DNA from 2 places in the Pseudoalteromonas sp. TAP-3C genome. Region 1 is predicted to be linked to the other one. Evidence: riboswitches for the same ligand, from Rfam matches in the RefSeq annotation. Region 1 holds a riboswitch; the other holds the start of a gene.

Evidence for each region. A riboswitch is a leader RNA that binds a small molecule or an ion and turns the genes downstream of it on or off. The one in region 1 is predicted to bind lysine.
Region 2: another riboswitch for lysine. It lies ahead of lysC (lysine-sensitive aspartokinase 3); the one in region 1 lies ahead of dapA (4-hydroxy-tetrahydrodipicolinate synthase).

Annotation. Positions count from the first base shown of each region.
Region 1 covers NZ_CM187618.1:68,465-78,523, reverse strand. The annotation lists partial or broken gene acnB (bifunctional aconitate hydratase 2/2-methylisocitrate dehydratase) at 1-946, opposite strand, end outside; gene AC6H44_RS00375 (OmpA family protein) at 1,170-2,219, opposite strand; gene AC6H44_RS00370 (protein adenylyltransferase SelO) at 2,538-3,947, opposite strand; gene AC6H44_RS00365 (DNA-3-methyladenine glycosylase I) at 3,956-4,654, opposite strand; lysine riboswitch at 4,842-5,020, shown strand; gene dapA (4-hydroxy-tetrahydrodipicolinate synthase) at 5,150-6,034, shown strand; gene AC6H44_RS00355 (2,3,4,5-tetrahydropyridine-2,6-dicarboxylate N-succinyltransferase) at 6,050-6,790, shown strand; gene AC6H44_RS00350 (PLP-dependent decarboxylase) at 6,790-7,995, shown strand; gene AC6H44_RS00345 (succinylglutamate desuccinylase/aspartoacylase family protein) at 8,001-9,122, shown strand; gene AC6H44_RS00340 (phospholipase A) at 9,305-10,059, shown strand, end outside.
Region 2 covers NZ_CM187618.1:1,289,778-1,299,836, reverse strand. The annotation lists gene AC6H44_RS06160 (AI-2E family transporter) at 1-441, opposite strand, end outside; partial or broken gene AC6H44_RS06155 (IS66 family transposase) at 654-1,191, opposite strand; gene AC6H44_RS06150 (hypothetical protein) at 1,770-2,018, opposite strand; gene AC6H44_RS06145 (biotin/lipoyl-containing protein) at 2,024-2,419, opposite strand; gene AC6H44_RS06140 (sodium-dependent transporter) at 2,473-3,795, opposite strand; gene AC6H44_RS06135 (4'-phosphopantetheinyl transferase family protein) at 3,962-4,720, shown strand; gene lysC (lysine-sensitive aspartokinase 3) at 4,697-6,088, opposite strand; lysine riboswitch at 6,164-6,336, opposite strand; gene nhaD (sodium:proton antiporter NhaD) at 6,435-7,682, opposite strand; gene AC6H44_RS06120 (MksB family condensin complex protein) at 7,878-9,149, shown strand; gene AC6H44_RS06115 (condensin complex protein MksE) at 9,155-9,703, shown strand; gene AC6H44_RS06110 (Mks condensin complex protein MksF) at 9,700-10,059, shown strand, end outside.

The DNA.
Region 1 (10,059 bases):
CCACACCTTCATAAGGGTAGATATCAATTTGGTCGCCCATATTGAACTCATCAACATTTAATTCAATTGGTAATGCACCTGAATCCTCCATGGTATTGAAGAAAATAGGCGCAATTTTATTACCTAAACATACTCCACCAACACGCTTGTTTGGTACAAACGGGATATCCTTGCCCATAAACCAAAGCACAGAATTAGTGGCCGATTTACGCGAAGAACCGGTACCGACAACATCACCAACATAAGCCAGTGGTAAGCCTTTGGTTTTTAATTGTTCAAGCTGAGTGATTGGACCTACTTCACCGTTTTTGTCAGGATGAATACCATCGCGCTCAGTTTTAAGCATGGCTAACGCGTGAAGAGGAATATCAGGGCGTGACCATGCATCGGGGGCAGGTGATAGGTCATCAGTATTAGTCTCGCCCGTTACTTTAAACACAGTAACGGAGATTTTTTCAGCCACTTTGGGCTTACTAGTAAACCACTGCGCATCAGCCCAAGACTCTATAATTTGTTTAGCGTATGCATTACCGGCTTTGGCTTTTTCTTCTACATCATAAAACGCATCAAACATTAATAAGGTGTTTGCAAGGCCTGTTACTACAATTGGCGCTAACGCTTCGTTATCAAGTAGTTCAATCATGGGAGCAATATTATAACCACCCAGCATAGTACCCAGTAATTCAGCAGCTTTTTCTTTTGATATCAATGGAGAAACAGTTTCACCTTTTGCAACAGCGGCTAAAAAGCCGGCCTTAATATATGCTGCATCATCAACACCTGCTGGTACACGGTTAATGAGTAGTTCTAGTATGAATTCTTCTTCACCTGCCGGTGGATTTTTAATTAACTCAATAAGATCAGCCGTTTGCTGAGCATCTAATGGCGCGGGTACAATACCTAATGTGGCACGCTCTTCTACGTGTTTACGATATTCTTGTAGCACAATATTACCCTCTTGGTGACCTGAAAGACTATCGATTATAAAGCTTTTAAATATAGATGAAAATCCATCCAGTCAAGCAAAACATTATACTCATTATAAATAATATGAATAACTGTTAAGTAAAACACCATTCATATGAATACCAATTAACTGCGAATCATTACTATTTATTAGACATAAAAAAACCCAGCTGAAGCTGGGTTTTTAATAAATTTAAAAAATATTAACGCTTAACTGCTACTTTTTGAACAGATGTGATCTGTGCTTCTACACGACGATTTTCTGCATTTGCTTGTGCTGTATTTGCAGGATTTTTCAAACGCTCTTCCCCATATCCTTTTGTAGAAATACGGTTTTGTGCAATACCATCTTTGATAAGCTCTTTAGCAACATCTTCTGCGCGTTTTTTAGATAACGCCATATTGTACTTTGCATCACCCGATGCAGAAGCATGGCCTTCTAATACAACCGTTGCATCAGTATATTCTTTCATAAACTGAGCAACTTGAGCGATGTCATTAAAATATCTATTCGGTACTTCAGCAGTATCAAAAGGGAAAGTAACTAATAAGTTAACGGTCACTTCTTTCTCTTCATATACAGTACAGCCTAAGCTATCAACGGCATCTGTCATTGGCGTATTAGCACATTTGTCGTCACCATCGTAAATACCGTCGTTATCGCTATCCATTGGTGTGGCGGCTACTACAGGCTCTGGTGCAGGCTCAACAGCGGCTGCCGGTGCGGTGTTTTGACCAAAAAAGTAGTTTATACCTAATTTAGCGCCTACATCGGTATAGCCTTTATCAAGACCTTGGTAAACACTGGTTTCAGCATTCACAAATAACCCGTCAGTGATAAAATGACGGTAACCTACACCAGCATTAGCAAATGTATTTTCATCTACAACATCAATCTCTTTTAGGCCAAATAAACCGTAAAAAGGACCGCCACCAAAGTGGTAAAGTGCATCAATACCGTAACGCTCGCCGTCGATATTGTTGCGATTATTAAGTACTTTGTCGTGTGCATTAAAGTCCATATCAGCGTATTCTAAACGCGCACTCCAGTAATCGTTAAAGCGGTAACCAAGCTCTGCGCCCCAACCTGTTGATTCGTTAACGTCAAGACCTGCTTGCTCACGCATGTTTTTCCATGAAGCGTCATAGTAGTCACCAAACGCACCGATGTAAAAACCTTCTTTTTCAGCAGCGAATGATGATGCGCTAGTTGCAGCTAACGCGATGGCAATTGTAAGTGATTTTAATTTCATTGTTTTCTTCCCAGTTTAACAACTAAAAATGTAGCTAATTAAGTTTTAGCTCTACCTATTCTTTATACAATACCAAAGCATTTGTTAATCAATACTTAACGTAGAATATATTTTTCAATATTTTAAATAAACTTAAACGGTTTAACTGTATACCGTTTTGCAAATAACAGTGCAAATGGCAAATAATCGTTTTCAAACCATTCGAACGCCAGCCTTTATAAACATGATGATAGCACCCGTTTATAGTTTGCCCTATAGATAAACACTGCCATAGTAAAAATGATCCTTCATATTTACTTTAACACATAAAAAAAATACTCAAGTACCACAAAATGTACGGTAATTTTTATCATCTTCTGGGGGCTTTTGAAACTCTTTAGCTTCCACACTGCTCATGTAAGGTGTCGCCATCACTTTACTAAAGCGCGCTAGCAGCTCACTACTGCCCTGAGTAATATACTGAGTAATAATGTCTTCGATAAGATGATTACGTGGAATAACACTCGGATTTGCTTGTCGCATCATCTGATAGCTATGCTCACCTGTGTATATTTGCCACAGTTTAACCCACTCACTAAGGACTGATGGTATTTCAGCTTGTCCATTTAACGACTCGGTTAAGGTATTAAACGTATTAGTGTAATCAAGCTGGTGCTTTTTCAATAACCCTAACAACTCCCCCACCAACTCATTATTTTTCTCATGCGCGACTGTTAACCCTAACTTTTGCGCCCACATAGCGCTAAATTGTTGATCAAATTGCGTTGAAAAATCTGCAATTAAAGGGGTCATCATTGCCACCGCTTGCTCATCATCGTCACTTATTAAAGGCATTAAGCTTTCGGCTAAACGTGCGCAGTTCCAACTAGCCATATTTGGCTGATTACCAAACGCGTAACGCCCTTGTTTATCAATAGAGCTGAACACGGTATCAAAATCAAACTGATTCATCATCGCACATGGGCCATAGTCTATGGTTTCACCACTAACAAGGGTGTTATCCGTGTTCATAACGCCATGAATAAAACCCACCCTCATCCAACTCACAACTAATTTAACTTGGCTGTTAATCACTGCGGCTAAAAAATTTAAATAACGCTGAGCGCCCGTACTATTAATCTCAGGATAGTGTCTTTGAATGGCTGAGTCGGCCAAGTTTTTTAAGCTAGCAACATCACCTTGGGTGGCTAAATATTGAAACGAGCCCACCCGTATATGACTGCTTGCGAGTCGCGTTACAATAGCGCCTGGTTGTGGCGGGTTACGATAAACCGTTTCGCCACTGCCCACCACAGCCAAACAACGGGTTGTAGGTATGCCAAGCGCATGCATTGCCTCACTCATTACGTACTCACGAATGGCAGGGCCTAACGCACAGCGGCCATCTCCACCACGTGAGAATGGCGTAGCGCCAGCACCTTTTAATTGAATATCCCAAAGCTGGTTTTTATCATCGCTAATAGCGCCTAACAAGTGCGCCCTGCCATCGCCTAAACGAGGAGAAAAATGCCCAAACTGGTGACCAGAATACCCCAGCGCAACGGCAGGAATAGCTTGGATTTCATTGCCACTGAATATGTTTGCGCATGACTCGCTACTGACCTGTATATTAAATTGCTCTGCTAAGCGATCGTTCCATAACAATAATTGTGGCGCTGCCACTTTGGCCGGATGATCAACAAGGGCAAAACCCTCACCAATGTCGGTATACCTTGGCATTAATTTCATCATTAATCCTATTGTTGTTGGCTTATTCCCACTCGATTGTCGCCTACACCATAAGCAACAATTAAGCTTAGCTCTTGCATACTTAAGCCACTTTGCTGCTGTAGTTGATTAAAAAAAGCTTGTGCTGCGCTCAATGATTTTTTAGTTTGCAACCCACCATCAATAATTTTGTGTGCACGTAAATAACCTTCTACATCTCGAGAAAGTAAAAAAGTATCTTTCCCTAAGGCACGCAGAGTATACGGGCCCGTATTCCCCCCTAAACGCGCGCCATGTTTTTTTAAATACGCCCACAAGCCAATAATATCCTCGCTTGGCCAACTAGCAATAAACTGACTAAAACTGCCATGCTGCTGTGCAATTTCATGGATCATGTAGGCATTTTCAGTAATGGTTTTTACTTTTTTAAAATTACGTACAATCCGCTCATCACTGGCTTTTTGCTCAAGCATATCCGGTGGCATCATCAGTAATTTTTCAACATTAAAGTCCCAAAAAACCTCTCTAAAGCCACTCCATTTACTATTAATCACCGACCAATAAAAACCACTTTGAAATACCTTGCGAGTAAATTCTTCTAACCAATCATCATCACTTAGTGCAATGAGTTGCTGTGTTGATAAGGGTTTTGCAAGTAATAACTTAAGCATTTTTTCAGAGCCCTTTCGCTCTACTGCTCGCTTATAAATATCGCTAAATTTTTCCATCTGCTTAATGCCTTACTTCGACCATAGTACTAGTGTACGAGAAAAGCAGCCAATACGTAACAGCTGTCAATTAAGATGAATTAACCTGTATTTAGTCACTTGACACCTAGACGGCTAAAGTGGTTTAATCGCCTTACTTACCCTATTACATTGTATTTGCTAATTGGTTTTTCAACAGCAAGTGCAAAGGGCTGGAAGAGGTGCGTTATTCAGGTAGCGTATGTTAGGAGCACAAACTCCATTGAGCATACGTAAGGGGAATTAACGCCGAGAGGTAATACTTTTTGTGAAAGGTTACTTCGGGCGACTAGGTTGAATCCTAGCGACTGTCACCAATAACATATTTGGTGGAGAGCTTCTGGTCTTAGTATAATAAGGCCATGCGCCCTGTTATTTAAGCCCATTCGCTCTTCGAATTATTCATTCGAACGATGTTAATGCGGCTGTATTCATACAATGCCTTAACTCTTCGAATTACTTATAAGTTCGTGAGAGATGATCAATAACTTCAATTTAAACGACTATCCATTGTGGACTGCGCTGATCACCCCATTTGATCAAGATGGCCTCGTTGATTACGCAGCATTAAATACCCTAGTAGCTGAACAAGAAGCGGCCAATAATGGTATTTTGTTACTAGGTAGCACAGGTGAAGGCTTAGCCCTTACCCTCAAAGAGCAACAAGCGATTGTTGAACATGTTTGCCAATTGGCACCAACCGTCCCCTTAATGGTTGCCGTTGGCGGCATGAACCTCAAACAGCAGATAGCTTGGGTTGAATACTGCAACCAATTACCTATTCACGGTTATTTGCTGGGCTCTCCCCTATACGCCAAGCCAGGCGTAGTTGGCCAAACCCACTGGTTTGAAAGCTTGCTTAATGCCAGTAAGCACCCTTGTATGCTTTATAACGTACCAGGGCGAAGTGCGGTTGATATTCCACCAGCCGTTATTAGCAACTTAAAAGATCATAAAAACTTATGGGCGCTTAAAGAAGCCAGTGGCGACATTGCCAAGTTTGAAGGCTTTAGAAATGCAGCCCCAGCGCTTGCTATTTTTAGTGGCGATGACGCGCTAATGCCATACTTTGCCCAAGCTGGCGCAAAAGGTTTAGTGTCTGTGGCTGCGAATGCGTGGCCTGTACAAACCCACGAGTTTGTAAAACGTAGCCTCAGTGGCCAGCACCCCAATTTATTTGCCGACTGGTCACAAGCCATTCAAAGCTTGTTTGCCGTGGCAAACCCTATCCCCGTTAAAGTATTGATGTATTTACAAGGGCGAATTAACAGCCCGTATTTGCGGCCACCTTTAACGCACCTTGAGTTAACGCAAACTGATTGTATTAACAACGCAAACAACACCATTTTATCTTGGCATTAAACACAGGTTTTTATAATGAGCTGGTTAGCACTATTAAATAATTTAGAATCGGGCGCAGTACGCGCAGCAACACAAGACAAAAGCGGCCAATGGCATGCAAACGTTGCCGTAAAACAAGGTATTTTAGAAGCGTTTAAAAACGGCACCAATACTGAATTTCCAGGTGGTTTTGTTGATAAGCACAACTTGGCACCACAAGAGTTTACCGTTGAAAAGGGTGTCCGTATGGTGCCCGGTGGCTCAAGTGTGCGCCGGGGGGCACATGTTGCCAAAGGGACTATTATTATGCCGCCTGCCTATGTAAACATTGGCGCATTTATTGACGAAGGCACTATGGTAGATAGCCATGTACTTGTAGGTTCGTGTGCTCAAGTGGGCAAAAACGTGCATTTAAGTGCTGCGGTACAACTAGGCGGTGTACTTGAACCAATAGGTGCAAGCCCAGTGGTAGTAGAAGATGATGCATTCATCGGTGCAGGCTGTGTGATTGTCGAAGGCGTAGTGGTAAAAAAAGGTGCCGTACTTGCCCCAGGCGTACGTTTATCAGCAACCATTCCTGTATACGATTGCGTCAATGAGCGTCAACTAGATAAAGGCGAGCCAATTCCAGAATACGCGATTGTTATTCCTGGTTCTCGTCCGGCATCTAACGCATGGGCTCGCGAGCAAGGTTTAAGCATGTCATGTGCATTAATCGTTAAATACCGCGATGAACAAAGTGATGCCTCATTACTACTTGAAGAGGTTTTACGTTAATGAGCTTTTTGAGCACGCATGTTAAAAACGCCATCACTGAGCTATCAACTAAACTTGATACGCCATTTTTTGTTTACGACCTTGATACATTAAACGCACATTTAGCGCGTTTAGTGACGCAAACTGAGGTAAAACTGTGGTATGCCGTAAAAGCTAACCCATTATCTAAAGTGATTCAACGCTTAGATAACGCAGGTTTTAATTTTGACGTGGCAAGCAAAGGCGAACTTGAACAAGTACTTGCGCAAGGCATTAACAGCGAGCGCGTGCTCAATACGGGGCCTGCAAAGAGCCCTAAACAAATTAAACACTTTATTGCGCGTGGCGTGCGTATTTTTGTTGCCGAAAGCCTCAATCAAGTACGTTGGCTGAATGAGCAAGCCATTGCTCAACAATGCCAACTGCAAGTGCTGCTACGTGTACAACTACGCTGGCCTGAAGGTGAAAAAAACCCCCTTGGTGGCGATAGTCTTACCCCCTTTGGTTTAGGCTGTGACGAATGGCAAACGCTAAATACTAGCGACTACAAAGCACTTAGCTTTGACGGCCTGCATATTTTCCAGTGGGGTAATATGCTCAGTAGTGACAAGCTCGCCGAGCTTTGGTCACAAATGGTTGCACCACTGCAACAACTTGCTAGCGATTTAGCTATTCACTTAAAAGTACTCGACTTAGGCGGTGGTTTAGGTATTCCTTACACGCTTAATGATCCGACTCTAAGTTGGGATAAACTCATTACAGCCCTTGCAAAAATTAAACGTGATGCTGGCGTTGAAGAGCTGTGGATGGAGCTTGGTCGTTATGCGGTGGGTGAATGCGGCCATTACGCCACAGCGGTGGTTGAGCGCAAATTAAACTACGGCCAACAACAAGTCATTATGAGTGGCGGCATTAATCATTTATTACGCCCTGCCGTCACCAGCCAAAATTTCCCAGCGCAGTTATTACGTGACTCAACAGCAGCAAATCAAGCAATGAGTTTATATGGCCCCTTATGCACCGCGCTTGACTGTTTAGGTAAACACCAATTACCAAACGATTTAAATGAACAAGACTGGTTAGTGTTTAGTCAATGTGGCGCGTACGGCTTTAGCGAAAGCATGCCGTATTTTTTATGCCATGAACTCGCTGGTGAATACGTGATACACAATGGCGAGCTTAACTGTGTTCGCCAAGCAGAAGCCGCTAGCTACTACTTAAGGTAATTGAAATGAGTATGACAACTGCAATCAGTCAAGCAAACATCGTGGTTGGTGAAGTCGCCAACGGCCTGCCGCTGACAATTCCTGTGTATCGCTTAAAAGGTGATGGCACAGGCCCTAGTGTGTATATACAAGCCAATATGCATGGCGCTGAAGTGCAAGGCAATGCGGTTATTTATCAACTACTTGAGCAGCTTAAAAATCTTCAGCTTAAAGGTGATATCACCCTCGTGCCGTATGCTAACCCAATTGGTTGTAATCAAAAATCAGGGGAGTTTACCCTTGGCCGCTTCGATCCAATCACTGGCACCAACTGGAACCGCATGTATCACTGTAATAATCAGCTGGCGAGCCAATTTGCCGAGCAATACCGTGATGCCGATGAGCAAAGCTTAAAAAGTGCGTTTAAAGCCACACTGATTGATGAGGTAGATCAACAACTCAACGGCCCAGCTTATCGATTAACTACCGGTAAGCGTATTGCCCTTAATTTACAAAAACTCGCGCACCAAGCTGATATCGTGCTGGATTTACACACCGGGCCTATTTCAAGCCAGCATTTATATTGTCCAGATTACGCCAAGGCCAGCGCCAGCTATTTCAACATTCCCCATGTTTTGTTCATTCCGAATGACTTTGATGGCGCCATGGATGAAGCCAGCTTCTGCCCATGGTGGCAGCTTACCGAGGCATTAGCTCAGCAAGGCCGTGAGTTTAACGTGCAAGTTGAAGCGTTCACGGTCGAGCTTGGCAGCCAAGAAAAGATAAATTTAGCTGCCGCTTTTAATGACGCCAATAGCATTTTAAGTTACTTAAACCATAAGCAAGTATTGCTTGATGCACCACACCAACCAAAACAAATGGTTCGCTACGGCTGTCATTTAAATGATTACCTTGCTTATTATGCGCCTATGGGCGGCATGGTTGAATATATAGCGCCGCTTGGCGGGCATATTAAAGCCGGCGAGCCAATTGCTAAAGTATTGCGTATGGAGCGCTACCTCAGCGAGCAGCCTCTACAAACCCTCACACTTGATTGTGACGCCATCGCGATTTTGCACTTTGCCTCAGCAAGCGTAAACCAAGGCACTGAACTTTATAAATTTTTTACTAACGTATTTGAGCTTTAATTTTTATGTAAAGCTCAACCCTTCTCATTGCGTGAGAGTGTACTGGTTAATTATCAATCAGTTACATAGTAAAGGCGACTTAGGTCGCTTTTCTTTTTAGAAAAGCGCTCATTAAAACACTAAAAAAGCGTTATAATAAAAAATATTTTATAACACTCTCTATCACTCACCAAGGAACTATAATGGGCTGGCGTCACTGGATATTACTTTTAAGCTTTTTTAGCGTCACTGTTACTGCTGAGGAAACAGCACAAAATGAGCAAGACAATAACCTCGAACTGGTAAAACAATGTATTTTAAACGAAGCTATTGCCGGCGACGGTGAGCAAACACTCAATCAACTTCGTCAAAAATGTTCTGCACTAGAAGAAAGTAAACAACTTACCGCCATAGACAAACGTCAAGCACGCGAAAAAGTAAGTCAAAAAAATCGTAATGTGATCACACCACACAAGCGTAATTATATTTTACCTTTATCTTATGTTTCTAATCCAAATGCCCGCCCTTTTGACTACCTTCAACCAACAACTGAACAACCAGTTGGTGAACAAATTGATAATTTAGAAGCTAAGTATCAGATTTCAATCAAAGTGCCTTTGTTTGATGATTTTGATGACCAAGACCAAGCTATTTTTTTTGGTTTTACGCTGCAGTCATATTGGCAATTATATAACAAAGGTATTTCTTCACCATTTCGTGAAACTAATTACGAACCAGAATTATTTTGGATAAATTATCTCGACCAAGAACATGTTTTATGGGGCGACGAAATGGCTATTGTGTTAGGTATTTCGCATCAGTCAAATGGCCGCAGCCTAGCTAATTCTCGTTCATGGAATCGAATATATGCCAATTTTATTTGGGAAAATGAAGGGTTTGTATTTAGCTTTAAACCTTGGTATCGCATTCCTGAAGACAGAAAAAAAGATCCGTTAGA
Region 2 (10,059 bases), 1.2 Mb from region 1:
TTTCCTCTCTTCCTCACTGAATCGAAGATGGAGCGATTTATTAGCATGAATTTCCGCTAAAGAGACGACATGATCACCGTGAATATCTCCTTTTGTCATTGGGCGTTTAGTTGCATCACTCAACACTTCTTGGCCAGCATCTAGTGCTTGGTTATTTTCTTTATGCTTTCCTCCTCTAGCACTCGCATCATCCCAATGTTTTTGTCTGGTTTCTTGGCTGTAACGGTCATTAGCTATTGCGTAATTTTTCTCATGCATTTCGTCAGGGAATATTGATTGATCAGCATTGTGAACCGTCGCTACGTTGCCACCATTCTTATTCTCAAACATTGCAGTTGATAAACCGAATGGCCCCATAATTTGAGACAGAACCTGTTGCTGACAACTATCAAAAAGTTCCTGCAACCTTTGTTTTTCCAGTGTTTGCACTGACTGGACCATTTCATATCTCCTATGACTGTTTACGTATTAGCTACTGTTTGATATTGAAGTTTAAAAATTAGAAATGTTCACTGAATAACGGATAGGAAATTCGAGCTATCTAGGCACAATATTTTATTCCAAAAGTGCCGCACTATCCAATTATTCAACACGTTTCCACGCATGACACTTAATCGGCGCAAAGTTTACACAAAATTCTAGCAATAGTGTAACTATTCAGCCTCATCTTCAATAAATATATCAGGTAGCTGATTTTTGAAGAGTAACTCAAGCGCTAGGGCTTGCAGATACATCTTGTTTTCTGCAAGACGATAGATAGCTTCTTATCAAGCAGAACATCTCTGCGCCTTGTTGGCTTCTAAAACATCCTGATATTTTTTGATGAACCTTGGTCATCCTAATGTCATTCTCACCTTGATTATTTGTAAAAGGCACAGCAATTCCCGTCATAAAACGTAAGACATCATCTTGATAACCCCTTAATCGCTCTAACAACGCTCTGGACTTAGTTCGCTTTAATCGGCCTCGTTGCCCTTTTACTCGGCTGTTTTCATCTGGTGGGGGGCATTTAATGTCACCTTGGGCCAATATTTCTTCATATTTCTGTTTATATCGCGCTTTGGTGTCCGCATTTAGTCCAGGGTTATCAATTTGATATTTGTTGATTTCTTTCAATAGGTTTTGCATGTCCTTGGCCCACTGCATACCGTCTTGCTCCCAAGCCCTTTCTAGTTCTCGCAGATGATGAGAAGCCAATGTGTCTGAGAAGCCAATGTGTCAAATCTTGTCTTCAGACATCATATTACTGACCGTCTTATCTGAGCTGATTTAAGACAAACGTGAATGCTAAATACTGATTCCAATTGGCTGAGTATTGTTTGGTTGGGTTTCGTTAAACTCAACCCAACCTACGCCGCTTAATTTAACACCGAATGAACTTAAAGCTCTTATCGAGACATAAAGCTAAATCTAGACCACATACATCATATTACTGACCGTCTGCAATTGGCAGGGTTTTGACTGTCAGGTTTGGTTAATTCCTGTTAATCGAATCTGACAAACAAGCGCAAAGATATAAGTCTTTTAAATACTGATAGTTACATTTTTCGAATAATATTTAGTTTATTGATCTTATTGATCACGCCTAAATCAAAAAGCTGTTGCGCGCTGGACTTAAGCAATTGGGTTTCGGCGGGCGTTCTATGTTTTTTAATGATTAAGTTTGCATAGCTAATTTGCAGCTGATTTATTGCATGGCTTTTCTTTCGACATTCAAAGCATTTGATAGCATGTGCATCAATCCAAAACTTTAATTCTTCAAACCAGTATTACTGCTCTTTCGCAAAAAATATAAATGGCCTGTGACAATCGACACATTGCTCTTGTATATCAACATAGAGTTGCCTTGGATATATATTATAATTTTGCTTTTCGATAACTGCGGGGATTGTTGTTTCTGGAATATAACGCACACTTTTATATCGCCAATGAGCATCTTCTATTTCTTGCTTTGTATAACTATTACCAGAGGAAATTGGCTGGCTGCCATATATTGGGTGGTTTACATAATTAACCATGTTAGCTATTTACCCAGCACAAAAAGGATAGCTAAAGCGCCGAATGCTAGAAAACTTTTATTTAGTTTACTTAACCAAGGAGAAACAATAACGTCATTTTCTGAGCCGTTTACTCGCGGTTGAGGTTGTTGAGCTGTCGGTCGTGCTGGCATTTCGCTGTCTGCAAGCTGCTGCAAAGTCATCACAACTTGCTCAGTATTAACATGATCACCATTGGCAATCGTTATATTTTCAATAATGCCATTACAGTCGGCCATGACTTCTAAAACGACTTTTTCAGTCTCAACATCAAATAACACATCGTCTAAATAGACTGGTTGATCTTCATTAACATAAAGGTTAGTAATTTTTGCTGTTGCTACCGAGTCAGGCAAAATCGGTATTTTAATTTCTCTGCTCATAATCCCTCCTTGGATGTATTACCACTCACACCTAAAAAACTGACGGCTAAATTTCAACCAAACGCTACATTAGCAAATACCAATGTCATTAGTACTGGGCAAACAAAACGAATGTACTGCGCAAACCAATAGTGCACCCCAGAGCTTGCTTGGTGTAACTTATTACCGCGCTGCCATAACCAACCTACCGTTATAAAGTAAAACAGTCCCATTAATGGCAACTGGTATTGGGTAAATACCATAATAACCAAACCAAATAGCCAATCAAAGTTAACAATAATAGTACTGGCACAAATAAGTACAATAGCACTGACTGCCCATGTTGCTTTGGTTCTATCTACACTGTGGTTTTCTACTAAAAAGGCGACCGGAATCTCAGTTGATGAAATAGTTGAGGTAACTGAAGCAATCGACATAAGCACAAAAAACAGTAAACCAACCAATAAACCAATCTCACCCATAGTGGCAAATAACTCAGGTAATATGGCAAAAATAAGCTGGCCTTCACCGATTAGTTTGCCGTTGCTAAATACTTCAACGCCATTGTACTGGGCAACATAAATAGCCGGAATTATTAATAAGCCCGCCAAAAACGCCACGCTGGTATCAAGTAGCGCAACACTTGCGGTTAATTTTGGTAAGTTAGCTCCGGGTTTTAAGTACGAGCCATAAATCATCATACAGCCTACCCCAAGCGACAACGAAAAGAACGCCTGCCCCATTGCGGCAATAATTAAATCGGGGTCAAGTATTTTGCTAAAGTCGGGCACTAAATAAGCGGCAAAGCCTTCGCTTGCGCCTTCAAGCGTTGCAATATAGACAATTAAACCAATCAGTAAAACCAGTAACAGCGGCATTAAACGGCGCGACCAGGTTTCTATTCCTGATTTAACCCCTTTTAAAATAATACTGGCGGTTAAAATAAGCATAAGCGGCGTAAATATAAAATTACGCAGCATAGAGTCACTATGTAAAAATTCACTTAAATGCTGCCAGCCTAAAAAGGTCGTTATAGGCTCTATGGCGTAAGAAAGCATCCAACCCGCCACTATTGAATAAAAGCTTAGCATCACTATTGCGCCAGCTAAGCCAATGTAGCCTGCAGCAGCGCCCACTTTAGGCGCATGATCTTGCCATGCTTGGCCAAGAGCTTTTACTGGGTTAGCTTGGGCTTTGAAGCCTAAATACAGTTCGGTGTATAACGCAGGTAATGCGAGTAAAAAAATAACAATAAAATACACCAATAAAAATGCGCCACCACCATGATTAGCAGCCTGTGTAGGAAAGCCCCATATATTACCTAACCCTACCGCAGCACCGGCTGCTGCCAATACAAAACCAAGTCGACTTTGAAAACCATCACGCACTTGTGTCATACACTTACAAATCTGTTATTATTTTAACGAATGTGAATTAAACCATATTTAACAGCGACTGAGTAATAAAAATGTCCTTAGCGCGTATAACAACAAACAACCGCTCACAAACTACCCAGCTTAGGGTGATAAATATGTAATCGGTCGTCATTTTTAACGAGCAATGATGAATTCAACTTACTTCGAAAACCAGCTAGCAGTCACGCACGCTAAAGCAGATAATAATCAGTGCATTGTAATGCTTGACGCAACCACCCTCAATGTGAGTGAATTTGATTTACCCCAATATTTAAGCCCTTTTGAGCTCAATGTTATTGCTCGGCGCAAGACCCCACAGGCTAAACAAGAATATTTAGCTACACGGCTAGTGCTAAAGTATTTAGTGAAAACTGCTTTTACTTGCTATGCCCCTCTAAAACTGGCTGATATCAGCTCTGAATTTAACCCTGATAATAGTAAACTAGAGTTACATATTAACAATACAACTGACGTGATCAGTTGCTGTATTTCTCATTCTCATGGATTTATAGGTGCAGCGTTAAATGTTGCATCAACGCAATTTGGTTTTGATATTGAAAAAATTAGTTTAAAACGCCCTTTTAATAAACTCGCTAAACACTTTTACCATCCAGCCGAATTGAGCTTAATAACCGATACCGATAATATAACAACTCAAGCACATTACTTTTTTAGGATTTGGACGTTAAAAGAAGCGCTGGCTAAAGCCACCAGCCGCCCTATTGCTCAGCTATTAAGCCCTAATGTGTTTAACGAACTTAATAACGCACAGCTTACAGCCAGCAGCAATACACTGGCAGGGGTACACAATAAAATGTTTGATATAAGCGTTGTGGCAAAAAAAAGCACCGACTGGCGGTGCTCAATAATGACTATTAACGATTTACGAAGCGCACTGACCCTCTAGTAATCGGCTGTGAATAGCTTGAACCACTGCATCTGACTCGCTTTGCTCCACTAAAAAGCATAGGTTATGTTTACTTGCACCATGACAAATAAGGCGAATATTAAACTCGCTCAATACCTGCATTAAATTCATTTCATGCTGGCGCAAAACAATTTCAGAGCCAATTAACGCCACCAGTGTTAAATTATTTTCAACCGATACATGGCAAAATTCAGCCAGTTTATCTAAACATGCTTGTTCTAGCTCTGGGCGCGATGCATTCGGCGCATTATCAAGGGTAATTGCTACACTAATTTCAGAGGTAGTAACTAAATCAACCGAAATATTACATTCACTTAAAATAGTAAATATACGGGCTAAAAAGCCACTGGCTAATAGCATTTCTGGGCTTTTAAGGGTTAATAATATTTGGTTTTTACGTTGCGTTACCGCACGAATACTAGGTAGCTGCGATTTTTCACGCTCAATCCACGTACCGCCAAGTTCTGGTTCTGTGCTTGAGCCAACAAATACATTAATATGGCTGCGACTAGCTGGCAAAATAGTGGCTGGATGCAGCACTTTAGCGCCAAAGGTCGCCATTTCTGCCGCTTCATCAAAACTTAAACGGGCAATAGGTGTCGCTTTTACACACAAACGCGGATCGGTGCTAAAAATACCGACTACGTCAGTCCAAATATACACACTTTTAGCGTTAATAGCCTCAGCAAGCAGTGCGGCGCTATAATCTGAGCCGCCTCGACCAAGGGTGGTGGTTAAATTGTTTGCATCGCTGCCAATAAACCCTTGGGTCACAATAACGCTATCATCAAGCAGCGGAATTAAATGTGTTTTAGCGGCTTGCGCTGTGGCGGCCACATTAGGTGTTGCTTTACCGAATTGACTATCGGTTTTTAACACTTGGCGAACATCAAAACGCGCTGCATTTAAACCCTTTAACCGCAATACCTGCGTAAACAAGTACGACGATAAGCGCTCACCAAAGCTCAGTAACTCATCGTGTTGCTGCTCAGTATTGAGTGTTTGTGCCGCCAATGTTTGAAATGCATCAAGCGTTTGATTAAAGCCAAGGGCTAAGTCATCATCTAATGCCAAATGATTTAAAATAGCCTGCTGAATCGCAAGTACACCGTCAATATGCAGTTGGCGCTCGGTGGCTTCAATATCCACCTTGCAAAGTGCCACCAAGTGATTAGTTACACCAGCACTGGCGCTTACTGCAACAATTCGAACGCTGCTATCGTTTACAATAATTTCGCTACAACGGCTCATGGCCTCAAAATTGGCCACGCTGGTGCCACCAAATTTGGCAACAATGTAATCTGATTTTGTGCTCTGTGAACTTTGTGGCACTGATTGGTTAGTCATTTCGTCTCCTTTGGCGGCATCCAAACCGCAATAAAACAAGAAGAACTTGGCAGGAAATAAAGATAAGAAAAATCCACTGCCAGAAGCTCTCCACCTAAATTGGTGACAGTTTTGAGGATTCAGCCCCATAAACCGAAAAACAATAGTAACGACCCATTATTTTCCTCGGCGAGTACTTCCCTTCTTAATGGTCGAAGGCTGTCGTTGCCTCACATTAAGTACCTAAGTATCGCACCTCTTCTGAATGGTTTATTAACCTGTGGCTAATAAAACAAAACCGCACTAAAAGTGCGGCTTTGAAAGTTATCGTTTAGACGTCTAGCTGTCAAGTCGTTTTACTATAAAATCAAATAAAACTGCCCATTAGGTAAGAGCCCACATAACCAAAGGTGTAACACACTAACAAATACAACGATAAACGAAGGTAACTTGCAAACGTCAGCTCTTTTACCTTACTCATGGCTATAATACCCGCCGCCGAACCAATAATTAGCATAGAGCCACCTACACCAGTTGCATACGTAAACGACAACCAATGCTGTTGGCTCATTACAATATCGGCTTTTAATAACGCAGCCGTCAGTGGCACGTTATCAACACCTGCGGATAAAATACCCATTAAGTAGTTTGCATACTCGGGCGCCATTACTGTATACAAGTTAGTAAATTGGCTCAGTACTCCCACTTCTTTTAACGCACCCACAAGCAATAACACCCCTACGAAAAACAATAAGGTGTCGTATTCTATGTCGCGTATAAAGTCGATCATATCTTTGTTAATGTCTTTTTTGCGCATTAAAAATTGCGCCACTAAAAACATAATCGATAACCCCAGCAAAAAGGTAAGTAAAGGCGGTACGCTATATAAAACACTCAATGTTAAGGTTGCTATCACCGTCATCAAAAATATAATGGCGATAGTAATATCCGTTTTTTCGATACGTTTAAAACTGGCTTTTTTAAACGTTAACTGCTTGTTCATACCCATCGATAATAATGTGGCTAATAACAGTACACTTAATAAAGCGGGTATGATTAACAGTAATAAATGACTAATGGTAACTTTGCCATCAAGGAAAATCATTAGCGTGGTGACATCACCGGTGATCAGCGATACACCACCAGAGTTAACCGCAAAAACAATCAGTGTGGCGTATTTAACTAATTTTTTGGCTTCAAGCTTTAATGACATAATAACAGCCAAGGAAATCAATGTGGCTGTCACGTTGTCGGAAATAGAGGAAAATAAAAACGCAAAACTCCCCACCAAAAACATCAGCTTTCGCTCACTAATGCTGGTTGGCATAATACGATTTACCACATTTTCGATAAGTCCTTTGGAGTTTAAATAGGCAACAAAGGTCATTGCGGCCATTAAAAATAACCATAAAGAAGCAATTTCTAAAATATTGTGGTCAAGGAGGGTTTGCGTTGTTTCGGGGCTTTGCCCATTAAGAGGAAAAATAAAGGAGATAATCCAACAAAGCGTGCCAAAAAATAATGTTGTTTTTGCTTTGTTTACGTGAATCACATCCTCGATAACGATAAGCAAAAAAGCAACCGCTATCAGCGTTAAAATAATTGAGGAAACCATGATATTAAACAACCTTCGAGGTTAAGTAAAAAATTGAAAACGGATAAAAATATACCCACAAACTCTGTGCGCCCATATTCGGCGCGGATCCTATCACCAAGAGGATATAAAAACTATTATTAAATCGCGGTAAAAACGAATACCATACACCTTTTAGATATATAAAATAACAAATACTAGGAAGTTGTACGTCTTATGATCCCAGCTAAAAAGCGACTTAATACCCTCAACGAGCATTGGGGCGTGCTAGAGCTATTATTTAAACGCTTTAAAATGGCCGACTTTAGTATTAAAGATCTTCAAAATGCCATTAAACAAAAACAACCCACGTGGAACAATGAGCGTATTTATAAAGAAACTAATCGGTTATTAAATCAAGACATTATTATTCCCTTGGCTAAATCATCACAACTTGAAATAAACCGCGCCATCGCCGATTTTGCCATTTTTTTGCTGCAAGAAGAACACTTAGGCTTAGCACAAGAAATTAGCGTATTGGTTGAAGATTTAGCTCGCTTAGGGAATCGCCTTTTAAACGCAGGTGAAATAGAGGATTTTGATGATTTACGCCGCTTTAGTCGCATTATGGATGACCGGGTGCGTAAAATAATTAAACTGTTTTTACACAACGAAAACGCCATTTTAAATATTGTTGAACAAGCCAAATCTAATAATGCAGTGCAATCGCTACAAAAGCGTTATAAAGCTGTTATAGAAGCGTTTGATGAATACATAGAACCCATGCTGGAAATGGTGGATATTCGAGGCGATTTTCATGCTTGTTTTACCCTTATTGAGCAACAGATTAGCAGCCAAATAGAGCATATTGAACGCTCAGGTAAAGCATACAGCGATAAACGCATGCTTGAGCAATTGCGTACCCGTATTCTAGAAATGCACCTAGTTGGCCGGATAAGTTTACGTAAAAGTGCCGATATGCTAATGCCACTGCGTGAAGAGCTGCGTCGCAATAACCTCATTACCCGCCAAGCCGCAAAAGTATTAGGGCTAATACGTAAAAATGGCGTGGATAATATGCTCAGCGCCGTACAGCCACATTTTGTAAGCGATGCACAAAAGTATTCGCTTGGGCAACAGCGCCATATTGTTGCTTATATGGCAAGCCTGGCTGAGTTTGAACACCACGAATATCAGCTGCCAGAGCAAAATGATGTGCCTGCGTTTGTCACGCCAAACATTCCTGATTATCACGATGTGAAAGCACAATTTACCAAGCGCTTTAAAAAACAGCGACAAAAACCACAGCCTTTGCTGCAATTTTTAGATGAAAGCTACCCAGAACTTGAAGCCGACGAAATGCTGTTCCTATATCAAAAACTAGTGAGCGACAATACTCTACACATTAGTCAAAGCGATAAAAAAGCACGCGTTACTATTGCAGGCCAACACTTTTCGCTATATCCCTTTAATTTTGAGCCTCAGGCCAATAAAGCCGAGCACGAGTAATGACCATGACACAGATAAATTTAAATGAGCTCTCTCACTTACAAGCTATAAATAAAAAATTAGTCGCCGGTTACCACATCTGCGAACAAGACACCGTAATGTGGCAAGAGCTTGACCAACAAATAGACGCCTACAGCGCTTTGTTTAGCGCATTAGGTCATGAGCTAAAACACGATAGCCGTGGCTTTTATTATTTTGCCAGCGATGAAAGCACCCCTAATATGGGCAAAATATCGCGCGCGATAGCGCTCACCGTTTATATTTTAATTGAACATTTTGCCAACACCGGTAAAGACCCAATGCGTGCATTATTTGATGAACCAAACGATTTAGAGTTAATGCAAACCTTGGTACAACTTAATAAACACTTGTTCGATCAGCTTGAAATATTTTCAGGCTCTGATTTACGCAAAGATGTGTATTTACGCATGGTGCGTTTGGGCCTTGCCCGCGAAGTGGAAAGCGGCTTTATGCTGCAGGCGCCAATTCATCGCTATATTGATGCGTTAATGGAAGTAAATGAAGAAACCTTTATTAGTGAGGACGAGCAATGAAAAACTTATACGGACTGAGTAAACTCGCCCTACTCAATACCGCAGGCTATGCAAAATGTGTGATCCCACTGGATAAAAGTAGCTCCATTTGTGCGCCTAACAACACCGGTAAAAGCTCGGTAATTAATGCGCTGCAATTTCCGCTGATTAACGATTTACGCCTAACCGAATGGGATGGCCACGATTTAGATGAAACCCGTAAGTTTTATTTTTCATCCGATCAATCCTACATTTTATTACAAGCCGACTTACCTCATGGCTCAGTGGTGATTGGCGTGGCAGGCTTAGGTAAAATTGCCGGTTATGCACACCAATATTTTTGCTATCAAGGCAAACTTGATTTAGCCCAGTACACC